Regions from separate parts of the Ruegeria sp. C6 genome, predicted to be linked through region 1. Evidence: riboswitches for the same ligand, from Rfam matches in the RefSeq annotation. Region 1 holds a riboswitch; each other region holds the start of a gene.
The links. Region 1 has a riboswitch for cobalamin ahead of ACR0MJ_RS14685 (energy-coupling factor ABC transporter permease). Riboswitches for the same ligand answer to the same signal wherever they lie in the genome.
Positions count from the first base shown of each region.

Region 2: it holds a riboswitch for cobalamin, as region 1 does, so the genes downstream of both, ACR0MJ_RS08765 (DUF1636 family protein) here and ACR0MJ_RS14685 (energy-coupling factor ABC transporter permease) in region 1, are expected to answer to the same signal.
Region 3: it holds a riboswitch for cobalamin, as region 1 does, so the genes downstream of both, ACR0MJ_RS11670 (DUF1636 family protein) here and ACR0MJ_RS14685 (energy-coupling factor ABC transporter permease) in region 1, are expected to answer to the same signal.

Region 1 covers NZ_JBQFRW010000004.1:166,761-173,264, reverse strand. The annotation lists gene ACR0MJ_RS14705 (penicillin acylase family protein) at 1-357, shown strand, start outside; gene ACR0MJ_RS14700 (heavy metal translocating P-type ATPase) at 550-2,892, opposite strand; gene ACR0MJ_RS14695 (hypothetical protein) at 3,079-3,351, shown strand; gene ACR0MJ_RS14690 (L,D-transpeptidase) at 3,393-4,055, opposite strand; cobalamin riboswitch at 4,271-4,483, shown strand; gene ACR0MJ_RS14685 (energy-coupling factor ABC transporter permease) at 4,560-5,243, shown strand; gene ACR0MJ_RS14680 (transglutaminase-like cysteine peptidase) at 5,349-5,972, opposite strand; gene ACR0MJ_RS14675 (AMP-binding protein) at 6,477-6,504, opposite strand, start outside.
Region 2 covers NZ_JBQFRW010000002.1:236,529-243,032, forward strand. The annotation lists gene ACR0MJ_RS08755 (peroxidase family protein) at 1-1,399, opposite strand, end outside; gene ACR0MJ_RS08760 (catalase family protein) at 1,418-2,485, opposite strand; cobalamin riboswitch at 2,744-2,951, shown strand; gene ACR0MJ_RS08765 (DUF1636 family protein) at 3,054-3,410, shown strand; gene ACR0MJ_RS08770 (ABC transporter ATP-binding protein) at 3,407-4,192, shown strand; gene ACR0MJ_RS08775 (ABC transporter substrate-binding protein) at 4,211-5,158, shown strand; gene ACR0MJ_RS08780 (iron ABC transporter permease) at 5,160-6,173, shown strand; gene ACR0MJ_RS08785 (LysR substrate-binding domain-containing protein) at 6,228-6,504, opposite strand, start outside.
Region 3 covers NZ_JBQFRW010000003.1:23,800-30,303, forward strand. The annotation lists gene ACR0MJ_RS11655 (class I SAM-dependent methyltransferase) at 1-205, opposite strand, end outside; gene ACR0MJ_RS11660 (glycosyltransferase family 2 protein) at 198-1,205, opposite strand; gene ACR0MJ_RS11665 (NAD(P)-dependent oxidoreductase) at 1,320-2,306, opposite strand; cobalamin riboswitch at 2,412-2,618, shown strand; gene ACR0MJ_RS11670 (DUF1636 family protein) at 2,704-3,084, shown strand; gene cobW (cobalamin biosynthesis protein CobW) at 3,081-4,136, shown strand; gene cobN (cobaltochelatase subunit CobN) at 4,142-6,504, shown strand, end outside.

The DNA.
Region 1 (6,504 bases):
TGGTCTGCGGTTAGCCCAGCCGGATTCCTCGATGGGTTGTTATCTGTGCGGGAACCGAAGTCCGGAGGACCTTATTCATTGCTCTCGTCTCAATTCGGGATGTCTGACGAAAAACCGTTTGCAACAAATATCGGCACGAATTTTCAGGCCGTCATGTCTGTTTCAGAAGACAAAGGCTTCTTTTTCCTGTCACCATCCGGGCAGTCGGGACACCCGCTTTCGCGGTTCTACAAGAACTTGTTTTCTTCATGGATGCGCGGTGATTATAGGATGATGACAATGGATCTGGCAGTAGCAGAGGGTGGGGCAGTGGGGCGATCCAAACTAACCCCCCACATTCAGGATGAAGTTGACTGATTAAAGTGCGGCGCCGGGAAACCTGATCAGTGTCAATGTCCCTCATCTTCAGGATGAAATGCCACACAAAGCCCAGGACTGATTGATATATCGGGCACCACGCCACAGTGATAAGTTGCGAAAATCGGCTGTGGGATGCAGATCTCATCGGACATCCCACAGCACACGCGAGCTCAGGTTCCGCGCGCCTGATTACTGCCCATGCGCCAATTCAGCATTTTCACCTGGCGTTCCAACGGTTTCTGTTCCTGTTGAGTGTATGTTACCCTCCGAGGCTTTCAGAAGCCGCAAGGCGTTAGCCACGACCAGCAAGGACACTCCGACATCTGCGGCGATTGCACCCCACATGGAGGCCAATCCAAAACCGGTAAGGGTCACAAACAGTGCTTTGGTCGCAAGTGAGAAGCCAATGTTCTGACGGATGATCGACATGGTTCGACGTGAATGATCGATCAGCCAGGGTAATTTGCCGATGTCATCAGTCATCAGAGCAATGTCTGCGGTCTCAATTGCCGCATCAGACCCAACTGCACCCATCGCAACTGCATAATGTGCCCGAGCCATCGCAGGTGCGTCGTTGACGCCATCGCCGATCATTGCAACCATCTCGTGCTGTTCTGCCAGTTCCTCAATCGCAGCGACTTTGTCCTCCGGCAGAAGTTGGGCCCGGACTTCGTCGATGCCGACTTCGGCTGCTACCGCTCTCGCTGTTTGTTCGTTGTCACCAGTCAGCATGATGATTGACTTCACGCCCTGCGCATGAAGCCGGGCTACGATGCTTCGGGCTTCGGGTCGAATGCGGTCCCGCAGCTCAAGCAAACCGGTTAACCCGTTCTCATCCCCGACAACAACAAGTGTGCTTCCCGCGCTCTCGATTTGGTTGCGCAACTCGGCAGGGATGGACGCGTCAAAGCCTTTCTCTATAGCGAAGCGGTCAGAGCCAAGCCAGATATCTCCACGCTCGGTACGGCCTTCCAGACCACGACCGGGAACGGTTCGGATGTCTTCAGCCGCCGATATCGAAATGTCGGTCTGTTCTGCCCGGGTCAAAATGGCGCGGGCCAGCGGGTGTGAAGACCGAACCTCGAGGCTGGCAGCGCTCGCCAACAGCTCTTGCTCGGATGCGGCGCCCAGCGGATAGACATTGGCCACTTCAGGCTCACCCATGGTGATCGTGCCTGTCTTGTCCATGGCCAGTGCGGTGGTACGCCCGGGGGCCTCGATATATGCGCCGCCCTTAATCAGAACCCCAGCCCGGGCCGAAGCGGTCAAAGCCGCAACGATTGAAACCGGTGTGGAAATTACGAGCGCACAGGGGCAGGCGATAACCAGCAGAACAAGTGCATTGTAAAACCAGAAGCCCCACGATGCGCCAAATACAAGCGGTGGGATCAGGGCGATGGCCACTGCGACGACCATAACGATGGGCGTATAAATCCGCGCAAATTTTGTAACCCACTGCTCAACCGGCGCGCGGCGAGCATGAGCATCACCGACCATCCGGATGATCTTGGCAAGCACGGTGTCTGACGCTGTTTTCGTCGCACGTATTTTGAGGGTGCCCTCACCATTAATTGTGCCGGCATAGACCTCATCACCCAGCTCTTTGGGAATCAGCGCGCTTTCACCCGTGATTGGAGCCTGGTCAACGGCACCGGCCCCTTCGATGACTTCCCCGTCAAGTGGAATGCGATCCCCACCCCGAACGATGAAGCTGTCACCGACAAAGACATCCGCCGCCGGGACCGTTGCCTCAGAACCGTCAGCACGAACCAGCCGAACCGTCGGGGGGGCCAGATCAAGCAGCGCGGACACCGCGTTCCGAGCACGTCCGACACTCCAGCTTTCCAGATAAAGAGAAAGCGAAAAGAAAAATGCTACAGTTGCCGCTTCAAAAAACTCACCCAGTCCGATGGCACCAGCGACGGCAACAACCATCAGAAGGTTCATATCCGGCGAAAGGCGACGCGCCGAAGACCAGGCCTTGGGGGCCACCAGCCAGACGCCAAACAGTATCGCAACCGCGAATAAAACTGCCTCGGGCAAAGGCATCGGAACCTCACCATGTCCCGAAAACAGCCCGAGCGCACCGCCCATGCCGGTTTCAAAAATGTGCCAGACAAAACCCGCTGCCCAAAACCCTCCGCTTAGAGTGGTGAACCGCCGCTGACGTGCAATATGCGCCGCCTGGTCCTGGGCGGCATTTCCGTCATCCCATGGTTTGGCGGTCATACCAGTACTGGCAACCAGCAGCATGACATCTTCGTCAGATAACTTGGCAGCACTTTCAAGAAGTGTCATCCGACCGTTGATCACATCAAATGCAAGATGCTCTTCGCCACCTGCTTTCGGGCCGACGACACGGTTCAGGATCGCCACCTCTTCGGCGCAATCAAGGCCAGAGACCTGAAAGCTTCTACCACCTTCAGGAATTGGACCGGCGGGGGCGATGTCGCCACACCCGCCGCTACCGCATGCGTGGTGACCATGTTTGTTTTCGTGGCCATGGTCGTGGCTATGGGTATCGGATGACATGATTGGACCTCAAGAATCTCTATGGTCCTTTGTAAATAGTTCCTACAGTAACTAGAGCTTCAATACCTTTTGTATTTTTTTCATCCGGGTTCTTTGCCTGCGATATTGTTAGTTCATTTCGTCTTGCGGGCCGGCCGTGTGGATGCAATCTAATTGCAGGTGACGCAAAAAATTTGGAACAGATCAATGCAGAAACGGATCGCAATTACCATCACGTTAGTCTCGATTACGGCTGGTTGCTCAGCCCAGTTCACCGGGGCCAAAAGCAAAGCACTTGAACCAGGCAACGTGCCAGATTCGGTCGTAGCGCTGGCAGGGCCGGCGCAGGATTTGACCACAGCGCGCCTCCTGCCCGAAGACAATTGCTTTTGGTATGAGCACAGCGGACCCGTCGAGACGACATTGGTACCATTGCGCGCGACGAATGGCGCTCCGATCTGCATTGCGCGCGACGCCTGATCGAAATGAGGGCAGCGACGTCCATGTACGCTGCCCAATATTCATGAGCGGGCTGTGACGCTATCTTCGGCAGAGTATAGGAAAGCGGTCGAGCCGGTTTTCACGTTTGGGTAGAGGTCATTGATATGGGCCATGATCATTCTCACACATCCGGAACTTGCGCGACCGCCGATGCTTCTTGGCTCAGGCGTGCCGTGAATTCTGAGATATGTGTCTCGGTCTCCAACGTATAGATAAAGGGCACGAGAGCCGAGAGCATTATTCGGCCCGGGCTCCATGCCATTCCGGAATTCCGCGTATTCGGGGTTGCGCTCGATCATTGAAGCGGTTGGTGTCCAGTGTGGCCATTCGACCTTTCGGCGGATAACATAGGTGCCGGGCTCGTAAAGGTTCCCGCGCGCGATCGCTACGCCATAGCGCATTGCGGTCCCGCCTTCTTCGATATGGTAGAGATAGCGCGCGACGGCATCCACATGGATGTCACCTGGAACCAAACCATCATTTGCCGCGACGCGTCTTGGTAAAAAACGGTCATGAACACCCCACGGATTTGAGGTCATTGGATCGTAACCAATTGGCGTGACCTGACTGTCCCAATAGGTCTTCTGCGATGCGGTTGGCCAAGTTTTGGCGATCAATGGACTGGCCGCAGACGCCGAGAACAGCGCTGTGGTGGATTGAATGAAATGGCGCCTTGTAAGCATAGGTCTCGTCCTGGTTCACAAGTTTAACGTATTTGGATCGCACTATCGCGAATTAATTCGAATCTTAAAGCCTCTAGCAGCTAGAGCTTCAAGAGGTTTCAGGTAACGCTTGGATTACCCAGTTGATCACGTGACCAGTTGCGTGAATCCTGCTTCGGTCGAGTTTACATTGGAATAGGTCGCAAAGACAATTGACACAGGCGAAGCCGCCATTGTAGCGGTGATTTGTTTTCGGTTCCTGATGGCGGAAGCCAAAAGGATTAAAAGGGAATACGGTTCGGTGTTTTCAATGGCGCCAATTCCGTAACTGCCCCCGCAACTGTGAGCGGAGAGCGATGCCAAGACACCACTGGTTCGTAATGGAACCGGGAAGGTTGGCGGAGCGAGCACCCGCGAGTCAGGAGACCTGCCGTAAAGCGCCGGGCTATGCCCAGACTGAACCTGTCGGCCTTACGGTCGATTCAACCTGACAAGCCGCCGGGTGAGGCGGTAGGGAGAAAGAACATGCATATCGAACCGGGCATCGTGAATGGTGCCAAAATCGCGCTTTCCTATGTTACCGCCGCAGGTGCGGCTACTTACGCAGCGAAAGAAACGTTTTCCACATTGCGTGCGAATGGACCTGCATCTTTCGTTATGCGCTCGGTGCTCGCCACCGTTGGGGTTTTCCTTTTCTTCGAAGTCCTGCCGCATTTCCCGGTTGGTGTCTCTGAAGTCCACTTCATCCTGGGGTCGACGTTGTTTCTGCTTCTCGGTGCTGCACCCGCGGCTTTTGGATTGGCAGCTGGTCTCCTGATTCAGGGTGTGTTTTTTGCCCCGTTCGATCTTCCGCAGTACTTCATCAACCTGACCACTCTGCTGGTGCCGCTATTTGCGCTACAAGCACTGGCCAGCCGCATCATCGCACCCGGCACAGCATATGTTGATCTCAAATATGGCCAAGCTCTTGCGCTGAGTGCGACGTATCAGGGAGGAGTAGTCGCATGGGTTGGGTTCTGGGCCTTCTACGGCCAGGGTTTCGGCGCAGAAACCATGGCGTCGGTTCTATCCTTTGGCGGTGCTTATATGCTGGTAATCGTCATTGAGCCGATTGCTGATCTGGCAGTGCTTGCGGCAGCCAAGGCGATGCGCGGTTTGAATAGTACAGGTCTGGTGACTCCGCGTTTGTACAACGCTGCGAAAGCTTGACCAAAGTTTGAAGCGGTGTCCCAAACTTGGGTTGCCGCGAAACAACCAGTAGCCGCAGGACCAAAATTTTATTGTGGCGCGTCTCGAAGGCGCGCCACATTGTTTTTAGCCGCTAGAAACCTGTACCCAACGATCAGGGTGATTTGGGTCCTGTATTCGTAGGAAAAGATACCTCGTTTCCTTCCACGATTTGATCCTGTTGGTGACATTGTCCAGAATCAAATCGCCTTCACTCGAGCGATAAACTAAAACTGCATGGCCACTGCGATTGGTGTCTAAGACAGTTGCAATAAGTAGCTTCGTAGGATCCAAGCCGTTCTGCATTAGTTCAAACTTCTTTTGCAAAGCGAAATCTTCGCAATCCCCCGACCCCTGCATTGGTAGTGTCCAGTATTCCTTTGTCCCGTATTGGTTTTGATCCGAAACGGCGCGGATCCTCCGATTGACGCGCAAGTTAATCGCTTTAACGATCTGTTTCTCCTGCGCTTCTGGCAGACCAGAGGTACGAGTATTCGCGCACGCCCACGAATAATCTTTGCAGAGTGATTTGGCGCCCGATGGCGCCTGAACCTCTCTATCTAGTTTGATCCAGGGAAGCTCAGAAGCTTGCAATGAAGCGGCGGAGACAAGGTAGCTGCATATGATACAGGCCAACGATAGATAAACTGGTAACCGTTCCGAGAGTTTTTTCTGAGCGGAAGTAGGTTTTGTCATATCTGCTTTCCCCATGCTCGTTTCTCCTGGGTATCTGAAGCTACCGAACCAAGAGAACTCTATTTCAATCTTTTATGTTCATCGACGCATTACAACAGCTTATTCAATTTAAAATGCAGAGCAGCAAAGTTCGCGAGCGCGCAGTTTTTAGTCGTGATTGTGTGGGTGAGCTTAATTGAGATTCTTGCAGCGGCATAGAAGAAAACCCGCTAGTAGATCTGGGTTATAAACGCTTGAGGTTTGGGACGGATTTGGATGACGCGTCAAGCTGAACATCTTTGTGCAATGAAATGGGTATCAACCGTTCGCCGGGGCGCACCCTAACAGTGTATCTGCGATTATATGTTTCATGCGGCCAGATGTAACTGGCAATTGCAGATTTCCCCTGAACAAGGTGTGCAGGTTTTGATTGGAAATTCTAAAACAATGACTTCGTCGCTACACTCAGTCCTCTGTTAACGTGCATAGCGACGGGAGCGATGAGTTGGGCAGGTTCAGTGGCCTACGAGACATATTGCGTCAGGTTTCTATGATGCGTGCAAGTTTC
Region 2 (6,504 bases), on a different contig from region 1:
ACTCGACCCTATTGACGTCGCAATAGAGCCGGCTCAGGTCGGCAATCAATTCTTCCGCAAACGGCTGATCACCAATCATCTCAGTAAAGCTTGAATGCGGTTTGCGGCAGAAATGATGACGATAAGTGTTCAGCGACGGAAGACGCGCCTTACGCGTCAGGGCAATTGTAGCTTCGACAGGGGCAGGAGCACCGGGCGCAGGCCTTTGGAACAGGAAATCGGGCGTGTTGCGCAGCGACATGCGGGCCGCAGGTTGGCGCGACAATGATCGGATCATTTCCGCCAAGCCTGTTTGTTCGACCAGTCGTGGATTGAATCTGAACCCCTCCGGGCCAACTTGTGCGCCGTCGATTATGAATCGCTCGGGAATCATCGAATGCCAGCGGTAGAGCAAATTGAACTCAATCGCGATCTGGTTGGAATGATGCCACGGTTGCCAGCGATTGACGCCAACGGGTAGTTTGAAAGGCATATTGGCGATGTGGGCGATGTAGTCCTCAAGCACAAGCTTGATCAGCAATGCGATCAAGGTGCAGCGTGTAGTCTGGAACACACGCTCTTTATCCCAGCCTGATATGCCGCGCTTTTGGCGCCACAACAGATCGGCAAAGGTGTTATGGGCACGCAACATCAGTGTATTGATCGCGATATAGCCTATGGTACCATTGCCATTATCGAGCCCGGTTGCATGAAAATCGAGCAGTATCTGGTCAATCGCGTGATCGCTGAGACCCGGATGCGCCCGTTTCACCGCATTCCACAGCTTGCATGGATCGTGAAGGGGCTTTCCGCAATTCTCGCCAGTGGCAAGACTGCCATCAAAGGGGGGCGCAAGCTTAACACCACCGGATTGGTTCTTTTGAAACAGCTTCGGGGCCCACATCTCGCCTTGTGTATCCAGACGAAAGGCCAACCGGTGGGTTAATTCATAGGTATCGGGATCGCGTTCGCGCAGCATGTCGGTCTGAAAATCGTTCAGCCCGTAGATTTGGCACAGATCGACCTCGTGGTTCGAATCCGTCTGATCAACCGGTCCCTTCGCCCCAAAGGTGCGCAGGAAACTGTCAGTAAACCATTGTGCGGCCGAGATAAACAAAAGTGTCGATCCTTGCGGGCACATCAAGGTAAGCGGGCTGCCATCCATTTGTGTCCGTCGGCGAAAGAGATCAACAACTTCGCTTTCCGACGGCAGGACGGGTGAGAGGTCTTCTGGCGTTGTATGCCGACCGATCCAGCGATGGGAAAACACGCCGGGCCATGTCGTGTAGTCTGCGCCCATCGTATAGGGCCGCGGTCGGTGGATCTTCGCGGCGTTTGCAAGCCTGATCGCGGCCAAATAGCTCGTAACGGGTGGGGAGATCTCGAATCCGAGTTTGATCAGATCATCAACGTCCAGCATCAATACATCTCCGTTTGGTCATCGATTCGGGAACCGGGCGCGGGCCAAGCTCAGATAGGTTCTGAGCCGGATCGCATTAATCGGTCCTAAAGGTTCGTGATCTGCCGTGACACGCCAGGGCGAGAAGCTCATCGCGTCTCCATTCTGCGGATCAAATTCTGCACCTTTGGGAATCGTGATATCCGCCACGGGCGTGACGGTATGATGGTACGGATCAAGAGGTGCATCTGGTTGCGGGTCGCATGCCCACCCGATGCGATTGTCGAGCACATCGAATTCGTCGGCCGGGCGCGGGGGCTCAATCACACACAGCTCGAAGTGATTATCTCCATCGGCCACATCTTGCCGCAAACACTGCCCGATCCCATCTGGGTCGTCTACCGGATGTGCCGGAATTTTTGGTTTCGCGCTGCGGGCCAAGTATCTGACCGTTAGATCGGGGCCCAGCCGATACGGTGTTGTCGACCAGAAATGGACCTCAAAAGGCGAGTGCATATAGTTCGAGGCAAAACCACTCGCGACGCGAAACTGACGCTTGCCTTCACGAGTGAGGAAGGCGCGAAATCCTGCGCGCAGCCCTTTGGTGATCAACCTAAGGCTCCATTTTCGTCGCCCTTTGATCGCGTGCTGGACCGCTTGTAATGTGGCGACAAGCCTGCCCAATCGCTCATATTCATCGGGGACGTAGCTGGGAAACACATCCTGATCGACCAATACGAAATCGAACTCGTCGCTGAGTTGTGTGGTCCCCAGATGCGCAAGTGCCTCGGCGTCGATCAGCTTGGGGCCTGGCACGTCAAAAAGCTTGATCGCCATCCCGTGGGCATCCGATTTCCGGTCATCCAGATGCGCGCCGTTGGAAAAGCGAAGTGCGGCTGAATAGGCAGCGGGCTGTTCAAACAGGCCGTGACGGAACTGTTCTGGTAGATCGTTTCTGACAGTGAATGTTGCAGCCACGCACCCGTGACTGCGCCCATGCTGAGCCCTTAAGCGATGGCCTTTCCACCGTGCAACGGCCTCGAGATTGTGGTCAATGACATCATCAACAATATCCGGCGGCAATGCGTTTTGCGAAACATGCGTCAAAGAACCGTCTCCTTGGATAAACCCAGGCAATGATCAAACAGGGGTAAGGCGCTGACAAAGCTAAACCTCTAAATTTGTTCAGCTTACCTCAGATTGTCTAATTTCCAAACACACCAACTATGGACAGCCGTGGCCAGACAAATTCGGCGCGCAGCCCAACCCATTCGGTTGGTGCTACGGACACGTGGTTGCCCGCGCTCGATCCTCGACCAGAGTTGGGTGCCTTCGACTTTATCATTGACGTGTCCGGTGTTCTCGGGCACTCAATCGATTGATGGTTCCCGGTGGTGTTGCCGCGGGATGAAAAGGGAATACGGTGAGGTTTGCCAAAAGGTGCCAATTCCGTAACTGCCCCCGCAACTGTAAGCGGTGAGCAAGGCCAAACAGCCACTGGTCCACAGGGTCGGGAAGGTTGGCCGAGCGCGGACCCGCAAGTCAGGAGACCTGCCATCAGATGTTTAACCAACCCGGGGCGGGGCGTCCTGGAAGGAGGCTTTGATGGCGCGTCAATCGCGTGTTTACATTGTCGGCAGCTTCCGCATGCGCTTGGAAACAAGTGGAGTGGACCATGCCAGATACGCCTGATCATTTCATTCTAGTCTGCGAAAGCTGCACTGAAGGGCTGCCCCTTGATGAAATTTGCGATGCGTTGACCGGGAAATTACATCGCAGTTTTGCGATCCGCGCGTCGTCTTGCATGGCAGGCTGCGATAGTCCCAGAACGGTTGGGTTCCAGGCCGTAGGAAAGGCGCAATACCTTTTTGGTGGCATTCAGACCGCGGATGAGGTGCAGGCGCTGGCTGAGTTTGCAGCGCAGTATCGTGAAAGCCCGGATGGCTGGACAAATGCCACTGATCGCCCGCAGGCGTTGTTCAATAAAACCCTCTCGCGCATGCCGCGGATCGAACAGGGGGCATCGCAATGACGTTGCGACCCTTTCTGATTGCCGAAAACCTTGAGTATTATGCCCTTAACGGAGATGTCCTGTTGCAGGGCGTCTCGTTCGAGTTGGACGAGGGTTCCATTCTAGCCATCGCCGGCCCGAACGGGGCGGGGAAAACGACGCTTCTCAATCTGTTGTGCGGCGCTGAGCCGCTGGCACTTGGCGATGTTCGGATCAAAGGACGCAGTCTGAAACAGCTCTCCGCCAAAGAGCGTGCGCGCATGATCGCAGTGGTAGGTCAGCAGGAACTGCCCGATGGACGCTTGGCGTTACGCGATTATGTTGCGCTGGGGCAAATACCCATCCGTGCGGACCGCTCTACCGAAGGCCACGCGCAAGAGCTGGACCGGATTTTAGACCTGACCGGTCTCGCCAATCTCGCGGACAAGCGCATGGCCCAACTGTCTGGAGGCGAACGTCAGCGTGCCCATATCGCACGTGCTTTGGCGCAGAACCCTTCGTTGCTGTTTCTGGACGAACCGACCAACCATCTGGATCCTGATGCAAAAGGGCGGATGCTGTCTTTGGTCGCCGAGCTTGGGATCACCGTGGTCATGATCGTACACGATCTGGTCATGATCCCCGAATTCGCCACACACGTGGCGCTGATGAAATCGACCCTCATGATCGAGTTTGGGTCGGTGGACAAGGTGCTGACACCCGAAAGAGTCCGCGAAACTTTTGGCGTTGATTTCCTCTGCTTTCTCCACGAAGGCCGCGTGATCCCGGCGCTTGATATTCGAAGAACCACAGTCTCAACTTAGTCGAAGGAACACACTGAGATGAAATACATCTGGCCCGTGGCGTTGGCCACCGCCATGGCAAGCGGTGCTGCTGCGCAAGAAGTCACCGTAGACAACTGCGGCGAACCGCTGGTTTTTGATACCGCGCCCAAGCGCCTGGTTGTGCATGACATGAACATGACCGATATGGCCTTTGCATTGGGTCTGCAGGACAAGATCGTCGGCCTGACCGGCATCACCGGCTGGTACAAGACCAGCCCTGATTTTGATGCCCTGCGCGGCGACATCCCCGAGCTTGCGCCGAAATATCCGACCGTCGAAAACCTGGTGGCGGTTGAACCCGACCTGTTCTTTGCCGGTTGGTACTATGGCATGAAGCCGGGTGGTGATGTGACCCCAGATACATTGGAACCGTTCGGAATCAAGACCTTGGTTCTAACCGAAAGCTGTGTCCATCTGGACAAGGATCGCCCCGAAGCCAGCATGGATCTTCTGTTTGGCGATGTGTTGCGCTTGGGCAAGGTGATGCAAGTCGAAGACAAGGCCGAAGCTCTGGTCTCGGGCTGGAAAGAGCAGCTGGCAGCGATCGAAGCCAAGACTGCTGAACTGCCCAAGCCCCGCGTCTTTCTTCTGGATGGTCCTGCAGATGCTCCGTTTACCGCCGGTAAATTCGCGATTCCCGATGCGATGATCACTGCCGCCGGTGGTGAAAACGTCACTCATGACATGGACACGAGCTGGGGCCGCACTTCGTGGGAGGCCGTTGCCGCATCGAACCCGGAATTCCTGGTTTTGTTGGATTATCAGACCGGCAATGGTGCCGAGGACACCTTCAAGTTCCTGCAGGAACATCCCGTCATGTCGCAGACTGATGCCGTCAAGAACGAACGCTGGATCGGATTGCGCTACGAAGAGCTGACGCCCGGACCGGCAAATATCGAAGCGATCTCGAAGATGGCGCGCGCGATGCATCCGGGTCAGAGCTGATATGGGCCGATTGGGCCTGACGTTGTTGCTGGGGGCGGTCGTTCTGGCCGCCCTTTTGCTGATTTCCACAATCTACGGCACAACCTCGATACCTTTGTCCGAGACCTTCACCGCAATCTTGCGCGGTACCGGGTTGCAGGACGGAGAGATGTCGCCGCTGCATAGGATCGTATTCGACCTGCGATTGCCCCGCGCGTTGTTTGCAGCCGTGATCGGTGCCGGGCTGGGCATCGTTGGCGTGGTGCTGCAAACGACCACACGTAATGACCTTGCCGATCCATTTCTGTTCGGCCTGTCCTCGGGTGCGGCAGCGGGGGCGGTGTTTGTAATTACCGTGACCGGAGATATTCTGGGTTTCTGGACTCTGCCTCTGGCTGCCTTTTGCGGCGGTCTTGTGGCGTCGGGCATCGTGCTGGCGCTGGTTCATGGGCTTCGCACCAGCGCACCGGAAAAGCTGATCCTTGCGGGTCTGGCTGTGTCATTTTTGTTTTCGGCCATCACCAACTATCTGATCTTCGCCGGTGATAGCCGCGCCGCCCATTCTGTCATCTTCTGGATGCTGGGGGGGCTGGGCCTGGCCCGTTGGGAGACGTTCCCGCTGGTGTGCATCGGTCTGCTGCTGATCCTGAGCTATTCGCTTTATCGCAGCCGTTGGTTGGATGCGCTGCTGACCGGGGATTTGACTGCCGCAACTCTGGGTGTGCCGGTTCGGGGTCTGCGGTTCAGCATGTTTTTCACCGCAGCTTTGGCAACGGCCGTGTTTGTTTCCGTAGCCGGAGTGATTGGTTTTGTCGGTCTGATGGTGCCGCATATTGCGCGCGGGATCGCAGGTCCCCTGCACAAAAACCTTCTACCTACCGCCGCTATGGTTGGTGCTGCCTTGTTGACCGGCTCTGACATTCTCAGCAGGCTTCTGCTGGCTCCGCAGGAATTGCCGGTGGGGATCGTCACAACTTCAATCGGATCGGTGTTTGTGTTCTTGCTTTTATTCAGGACTGCGAGAAATCAACGGTAAGGCCCTCGATCTTCGCTCCCAAGATATTTCGTACTGATCAGGTCTGAGCCGAGTTTAAACCTTTCCGTCAGCCGCTTGGCCGAGCCACTTGAACACAAGCTTGGCGCGGTCGGATGAGGTGTTGTGTAGTTTCACGTAGAAATCCAGTTGCGATGAGATGGTTTGCGGCAACAGTCTGACCAGTTTTCCGGATGCGGTCAGCTCCGAGGTCAGTCCCTCCCATCCCAGCACTGCGCCCATATCGTCCTGAGCGGCCTGAAGCGCAATCGTGTAATTGTTGACCCGATGCGCGGAATTCAGCGGGCCTTCATAGCCCAGTTTACGGGTCCAG
Region 3 (6,504 bases), on a different contig from region 1:
CTTGCCAGGGATCGATGAGGCACAATTTCGAGGGCTGCAGCTCTTCCAGCAGAATCCGCGAAAACTCGCCCTTCCAAACGCCAATTTCAACGCTCAGCCGTCCATGCGGCATGGTCTTGAGCATTTCGCGCCGCAGGGAATCCTTCCGCTCGCGCTGCTCAGCTTGCTTCTTGCGGCGATCCTCAGCAGATACAGCTTCACCCATAGACGTCTTCTCCGGTAGAGGAATTTTGCAACGCTTCAACCAGATCAACCCAGTCCGGTCTGGCTCTCAATTCTTCGGCTTTCGATCTGTGCCACTCACATGCTTGGTGATGGAGGTCTGCCAATTGCGGATCTGCCATCATCTCAGATTTGATGTCGTGCATAGCCGGCATGTGTTCCAGAATTGAGCGATCCTCAACATCATTGTGGTTCATCATGAGCCAGTACTTGAGCCCTTGATCCTGCCCCACATGATTGGTGCGCCCACGGTCGCGCTTGACCAAAAAGCTATCAGTGCTGCGCACAGCATAATGATGAATGCGCGCGAATTCATGGCTGAAACCACGCCATGCTTTCCATTTCACTTGGTCTGCTGGGTACAGGTTCCCGCCCGAATCCCGCCACAACACGCCTTCGTATGGCGCGTCAGGGTTCGGTGCATCTTCTGGATTGATCCTGGGACGATGGGCGCGAAAACGGCTGAATTTTCCGTTGTTGCGGAACAGCGTTTTGAACCCTTTGGTCCGGTGATGCGGATAGCCGTCTTCGGTGGCGGCCAGAAAGAAAGTCTCAGGTACAGGTCGATCAACGAAATCGTTCTGACCCGCGTTTCCGAACATGCGCCAGCAGATCGAGATCGCGTCCGCCACGCCACTGGCCTCAACGAGGCTTCTTATATCACTATTGGGCAAACGGATATTGATATACTCGTCCACATCCAAACTGAGAATCCAATCCGATGACAGATAGCTTGGGTGATTCCGCGCAAGCGAAAATGCACGAACCTGCGGCGCGGCGCGCGGACCCAGTCTGTTTCGTTCGTGGTGAGCCCAGCCAAGCACTTGCAACCGGTCACCCATGGCATCGGTACCATCAGCGCAATCATTGGTATAAATCAGAATGTCATCAAAACCGATTGCGTGGTTGTAGGCCACCCAATCGATCATGAAAGGCCCTTCGTTTTTCATCGTTGTTACGATGAGAAAGGTCTCATTCGTCATAAGTTGTTCTCTTGCCTGTGCCGGTGTTGGACTACTGTTGACCTATTTAGAATAGCCCCAGAATTTTGTCCAACCAGGTCGCCAGACAGCCGCAACGCTTGCCGATTATTTGATCTACCGATTCTGCGGGATCACCTCGTAACCCGGTTCTTCTGGCTCGTCGTCCAGCATCTCGGTTGGGAACCCTGGCGCCTGGATCTCCAGTCCGGTCGCGTCCTCTAGCCGCCTGATGATGTTCGGGGACAGTTCACGCTCACCATATCGCGCGATGCCATCTTCGAAAATCTTGATCATCAATGGGTTTATCTCAAGGGGAACTCCGGCACGGTCGGCGACCTCCTGAAACAGACCGATATCTTTTTTCACCAGGTCCATGGTGAAGGAAATATCGCGCGAGCCGTTCAGGATGACCTGACTTTCGGTCTCGTGCACGAAGGATGTGCCTGACGATATCTTGATCGCCTCATAGGTGGTTCCAAGGTCCATGCCGGCGGCCTTGGCTGTCACCAATGCCTCGGCGCAGGTGATCAGGTTGGCGGTAGCCAGATAATTGGTCAACACCTTCAGAACAGAGGCCGAGCCCAGATCGCCCGTGTGCAAAATGCGCCGCCCCATGGTGGTCAGGAATGGCAGGATACGTTCAAAAGTCTCACGATCACAGCCTGCGAAGATCGAGATATTACCCGTCGCTGCCCGGTGACATCCGCCCGAAACCGGGCAATCCACCGCTGCGCCGCCTCGTTCGATGACCATTGCGCCAAGGCGTTTGACTTCGGCTTCGTCGGTGGTCGACATTTCCATCCAGATTTTGCCAGGGCCGACCTCTGGCAACATTTCCTGCATCACCGCATCCGAGGCCGCAGGAGAAGGCAAACAGGTTATCACCGCATCGCAATCACGCATCAGCTGCGCCGGACTTTCGGCGGCTTTGGCACCTTTGGCGACGAATTCGGTCACCAGATCCGGGTTCAGGTCATGAACCGTCAGATCGATACCGTTTCGTAGCAGCGATCCAGATAGCTTGCCCCCTACATTCCCCAGCCCGATAAACCCTACCTTCATGCGCGGTATCCTCCTGTTCGCATCTTGCTGCCATGCCAGCACGTCGTTGCAGAAGTATCATGCCGCCCAGCGACCCCGACAGGTCGCTTTTTATCCGCTTTTTCACGGATCGGCGCGACTCGCTTGACAAGCAACCCTGCCCTGCCGCATGTCCCTTTCGTTGGTGTCTGCGAGAGCAGATGAAAAGGGAATGCGTCAGCGGTTTTTGCCGTCAAACGCAGCCGCCCCCGCGACCGTGACCGGAGAGGGTGCCCAAAGCCACTGGCAGTATGGCCGGGAAGGCGGGACATCCGACAGAGGCCTCCTCTGACATCCGCAAGCCGGGAGACCTGCCAACGCCCGAAGATGAAACCGGACGGGGTGTTCCGGTGTGGGGCTGTGATCGGCCCGCATGAAACCCCGTCCCCCACGAAGAGGATTTGGGGGGATGAGAGACATGACCGAGACCGCACCGGTCGAACTGCTGGTTTGCACTACCTGCCGTCGCGGGCTGCCTGTCGAGGATGACGCCCAGCGCCCCGGCACGTTGCTGCACAAGGCGCTTGAACAGGCGGGCCTGCCCGAAGGCATTACCTTGAAAGCTGTGGAATGCCTGTCGAATTGCGATGAAGGCTGCTCGATCGTGCTACGCGGAGGACCGGATCGCTGGACTTTCGTGTATGAGCATCTGAACGAGATCGACCATGTCGAAACCATCGTCGAAGGCGCAGCCAAATACCTCGCCACCGAGGACGGTTTGGTCAAATGGCGCGAACGTCCCGAACATTTCCGCAAAAACTGTGCGGCCCGCATTCCCCCGATTGGAGCCCTGAAATGAGCAATCTCGAGAAACTCCCCGTCACTGTGATCACCGGCTTTTTGGGCTCGGGCAAAACCACACTGGTGCGCCATCTGATGCAGAACCCGCAGGGCAAGCGTCTGGCGGTGGTCGTCAACGAATTCGGCGATGTCGGCGTCGATGGCGATATCCTGAAGTCCTGCGCCATTCCTGATTGCCCGGCGGAAAACATCATGGAACTGGCCAATGGTTGCATCTGCTGCACCGTGGCCGATGATTTCATCCCGACCATTGAAGCCCTGATGGCACTAGAGCCGCGCCCCGATCACATCCTGATCGAAACCTCCGGTCTTGCCCTGCCAAAACCGCTGCTGAAGGCGTTCGACTGGCCCGATATCCGCTCGAAAATCACCGTCGATGGCGTGATTGCTCTGGCCGATGCCGAGGCCGTGGCCGCTGGTCGGTTCGCTCCGAATGTCGAGGCGGTGGATGCGCAACGCATGGCAGATGACTCGATTGATCATGAAACTCCCTTGTCCGAGGTGTTCGAGGATCAGATTTCCTGCGCCGACATCATTCTGCTGACCAAGCCCGATCTGGCTGGCCCGGAAGGCGTTGCGAAAGCGAAAGAGATCATCGCCGCCGAAGCGCCCCGCCCCATGCCCGTGGTCGAAGTGGCCGAGGGTGCCGTGGACGTCCGCGTCGTGCTGGGTCTAGAAGCCGCGGCCGAGGATGACATGGACGCGCGTCCCAGCCATCACGACGGCCATCACGATCACGAGCATGACGATTTCGAAAGCATCATCGTTGAACTGCCCGAGCAAATCGATCCGATTGATCTGGTCGCCAAGATTGAACGATTGGCCAACGAGTTGAATATCCTGCGCGTCAAAGGCTATGCCGCCGTTCAGGGCAAGCCCATGCGCCTACTGGTTCAGGCCGTCGGTGCGCGCGTGCGTCACCAATATGACCGCCCGTGGGAGCCCGGCGAAGACCGTCGCTCGCGCCTTGTGGTCATTGCCGAGCATGACGATATCAAAGAGGCCGAGATCCGCGATATCCTCGTGGGTGTAACCGAGGCTGCCGAGTAAGACTTATGCACGTCGTCTTCCGCGAAAGCCATGGGCTCGAAGAAACCGAGACCCCGACCGATCTGGGTCAGAGCCCGGCGGACCTTGTGGTGCTGTCCTTTTCCGACAGTGACCTTGGCGCTTTCGCGGCGGGATGGCATCGTGGAAGTGGGCCTGAAGGACGCATGCCAACGATGCGGCTGGCCAATCTGACGGCGCTGAAGCATCCCCTCTCAGTCGACACATATGTCGAGCAGACACTGGAGGGCGCAAAGGGCATCCTGATCCGTCTGATCGGTGGAGTGCCCTATTGGGCCTACGGCTTGCAGCAGGTTCTGGCGCTGGCGCAGGCCAAAGGGATTGCACTGGCCGTGCTGCCCGCAGACGGTCGCGAGGATACGCGGCTGGATGATTACTCTACCCTGCCTGTCTCGACCCTGCGGCGGCTGGCGCATCTGTGCGACACCGGCGGTGAGGTCGCAGCGCAGGCCGCTCTGGCGCAGATGGCACTGGCTGCGGGGTTGTATGCAGGTCCGGTCATGGGCGCGAAGACCATCCCTGAATGCGGTGCCTGGTGCCCAGATCGCGGCGTGATCCCTGCAGAAAACGCTCTGCCCGGTGATGCGAAACGTATCATCGTAACCTTCTATCGTGCTTATCTGACCTCGGCGGACACAGCCCCAATCGCAGCGCTGATCCGCAGCTTGCGCGCGCGAGGTTTTGAGGCCGTCGGCCTGTTTGCCCCGTCGCTCAAAGCACCAAATGCCGCCGATTGGCTGCGCGAGACTATTGTGGCGCTGAAGCCTTCGGCGATCGTCAACGCCACCTCATTCTCAGGCAAGGGCGCATCAGGCACCTCACCTCTCGATGTGGCAGAGGTGCCGGTCTTTCAGGTCGCGCTGGCCACGTCACGCCGCAAAGCGTGGGCCGAAGCGGAACGTGGCCTTTCACCAGCTGATCTTGCCATGCATGTGGTCCTTCCGGAAGTGGACGGGCGGATCAACGCGGGCATCGTATCCTTCAAAGAGCCGGGCAAACGCGACCCGCATCTCGAGTATTCTCGCTTCGCTCATCGGGCTGAACCCGAACGGATCGAAGCCATCATCAACCGCATCTCCGGCTGGCTGAACCTTCACGACAAACCCAAAGCGGAGCAGGTTCCGGCGCTGGTACTATCGACCTATCCCGGCAAAGACTGGCAGATGGCACATGCAGTGGGTCTGGATGCGCTGGCCTCGGCTGAGGCAATGTTGCTCGATCTGCAAGGCGAAGGGTATGACACCGCGCCTGCCGAGCCGATTGCTGAAACTCTTCTTGATGCCCGGATTTCATGGCCGCTAGAGGATTATCAGGCGGCGCTGGCGGCGCTGCCGGAAACACTCCGCGCCGATCTCAATAAGGTTTGGGGCACTCCCGAAGACGACCCTGCTTTCACAAATGGCGCGTTCCACTTCACTGCGCTGCGTCGCGGAAAGGCTCTGATCGCGCTGCAGCCCGAGCGCGGCACACCCGAACTGCGCGATGACGACTATCACGATCTGTCGCGCACACCGCGCCACGCCTACGTCGCCTTTTACTTGTGGCTGCGCAAAGGATTGGTCGCGGATGCGCTGATCCATATCGGCGCGCATGGCACGCTGGAATGGTTGCCGGGAAAATCAGTCGCCTTGTGCAACGAATGTTGGCCCGAGGCGTTAATCGGCGATCTGCCGGTGATCTACCCCTTCATAGTCAACGACCCCGGCGAGGCCGCGCAGGCCAAGCGTCGGATCGGGGCGGTTACGTTGGGCCATATCCCACCCCCGATGAAGGAAAGCGGCACACCAGATCGCATGGTGCGGCTGGAATCGCTGTTGGACGAGTTCTCGAACGCGGACGGGCTAGACCCCAAACGCCGCGATCGCCTGCAGGAAGATATCCGGGACGAGGCGCAGGCGATCGGGCTGGAAAGCGATCTTGGCCTCGATCAGGCCACCTGTACCGCCGAGGCGATCACGCGCATTGACCGATTTGTCTGTGACATCAAGGAAAGCCAGTTCGGTGATGGGCTGCATATCTTTGGGCGCGTCCCCGATGTGACGGGCAATTTCGACACTGCCCCCTCAGCCCAAGCTGAACGCTCTGCGCTGATTGACGCTTTAGCGGGCAAACGGATCGAGGCCGGGCCGTCCGGATCCCCCTATCGCGGGCGTACGGATGTTTTGCCGACCGGGCGGAATCTATATACGACCGACCCACGCTCGGTTCCCACGCGCGCGGCCTACACACAAGGCGTCAAGCTCGCCGAAGAGCTGGTTCGGCGGCATCTGCAGGAAGAAGGCGACTACCCCAAGGGCTTGATCGTCGATCTATGGGGTTCGGCCACTATGCGCACAGCGGGCGAGGAATT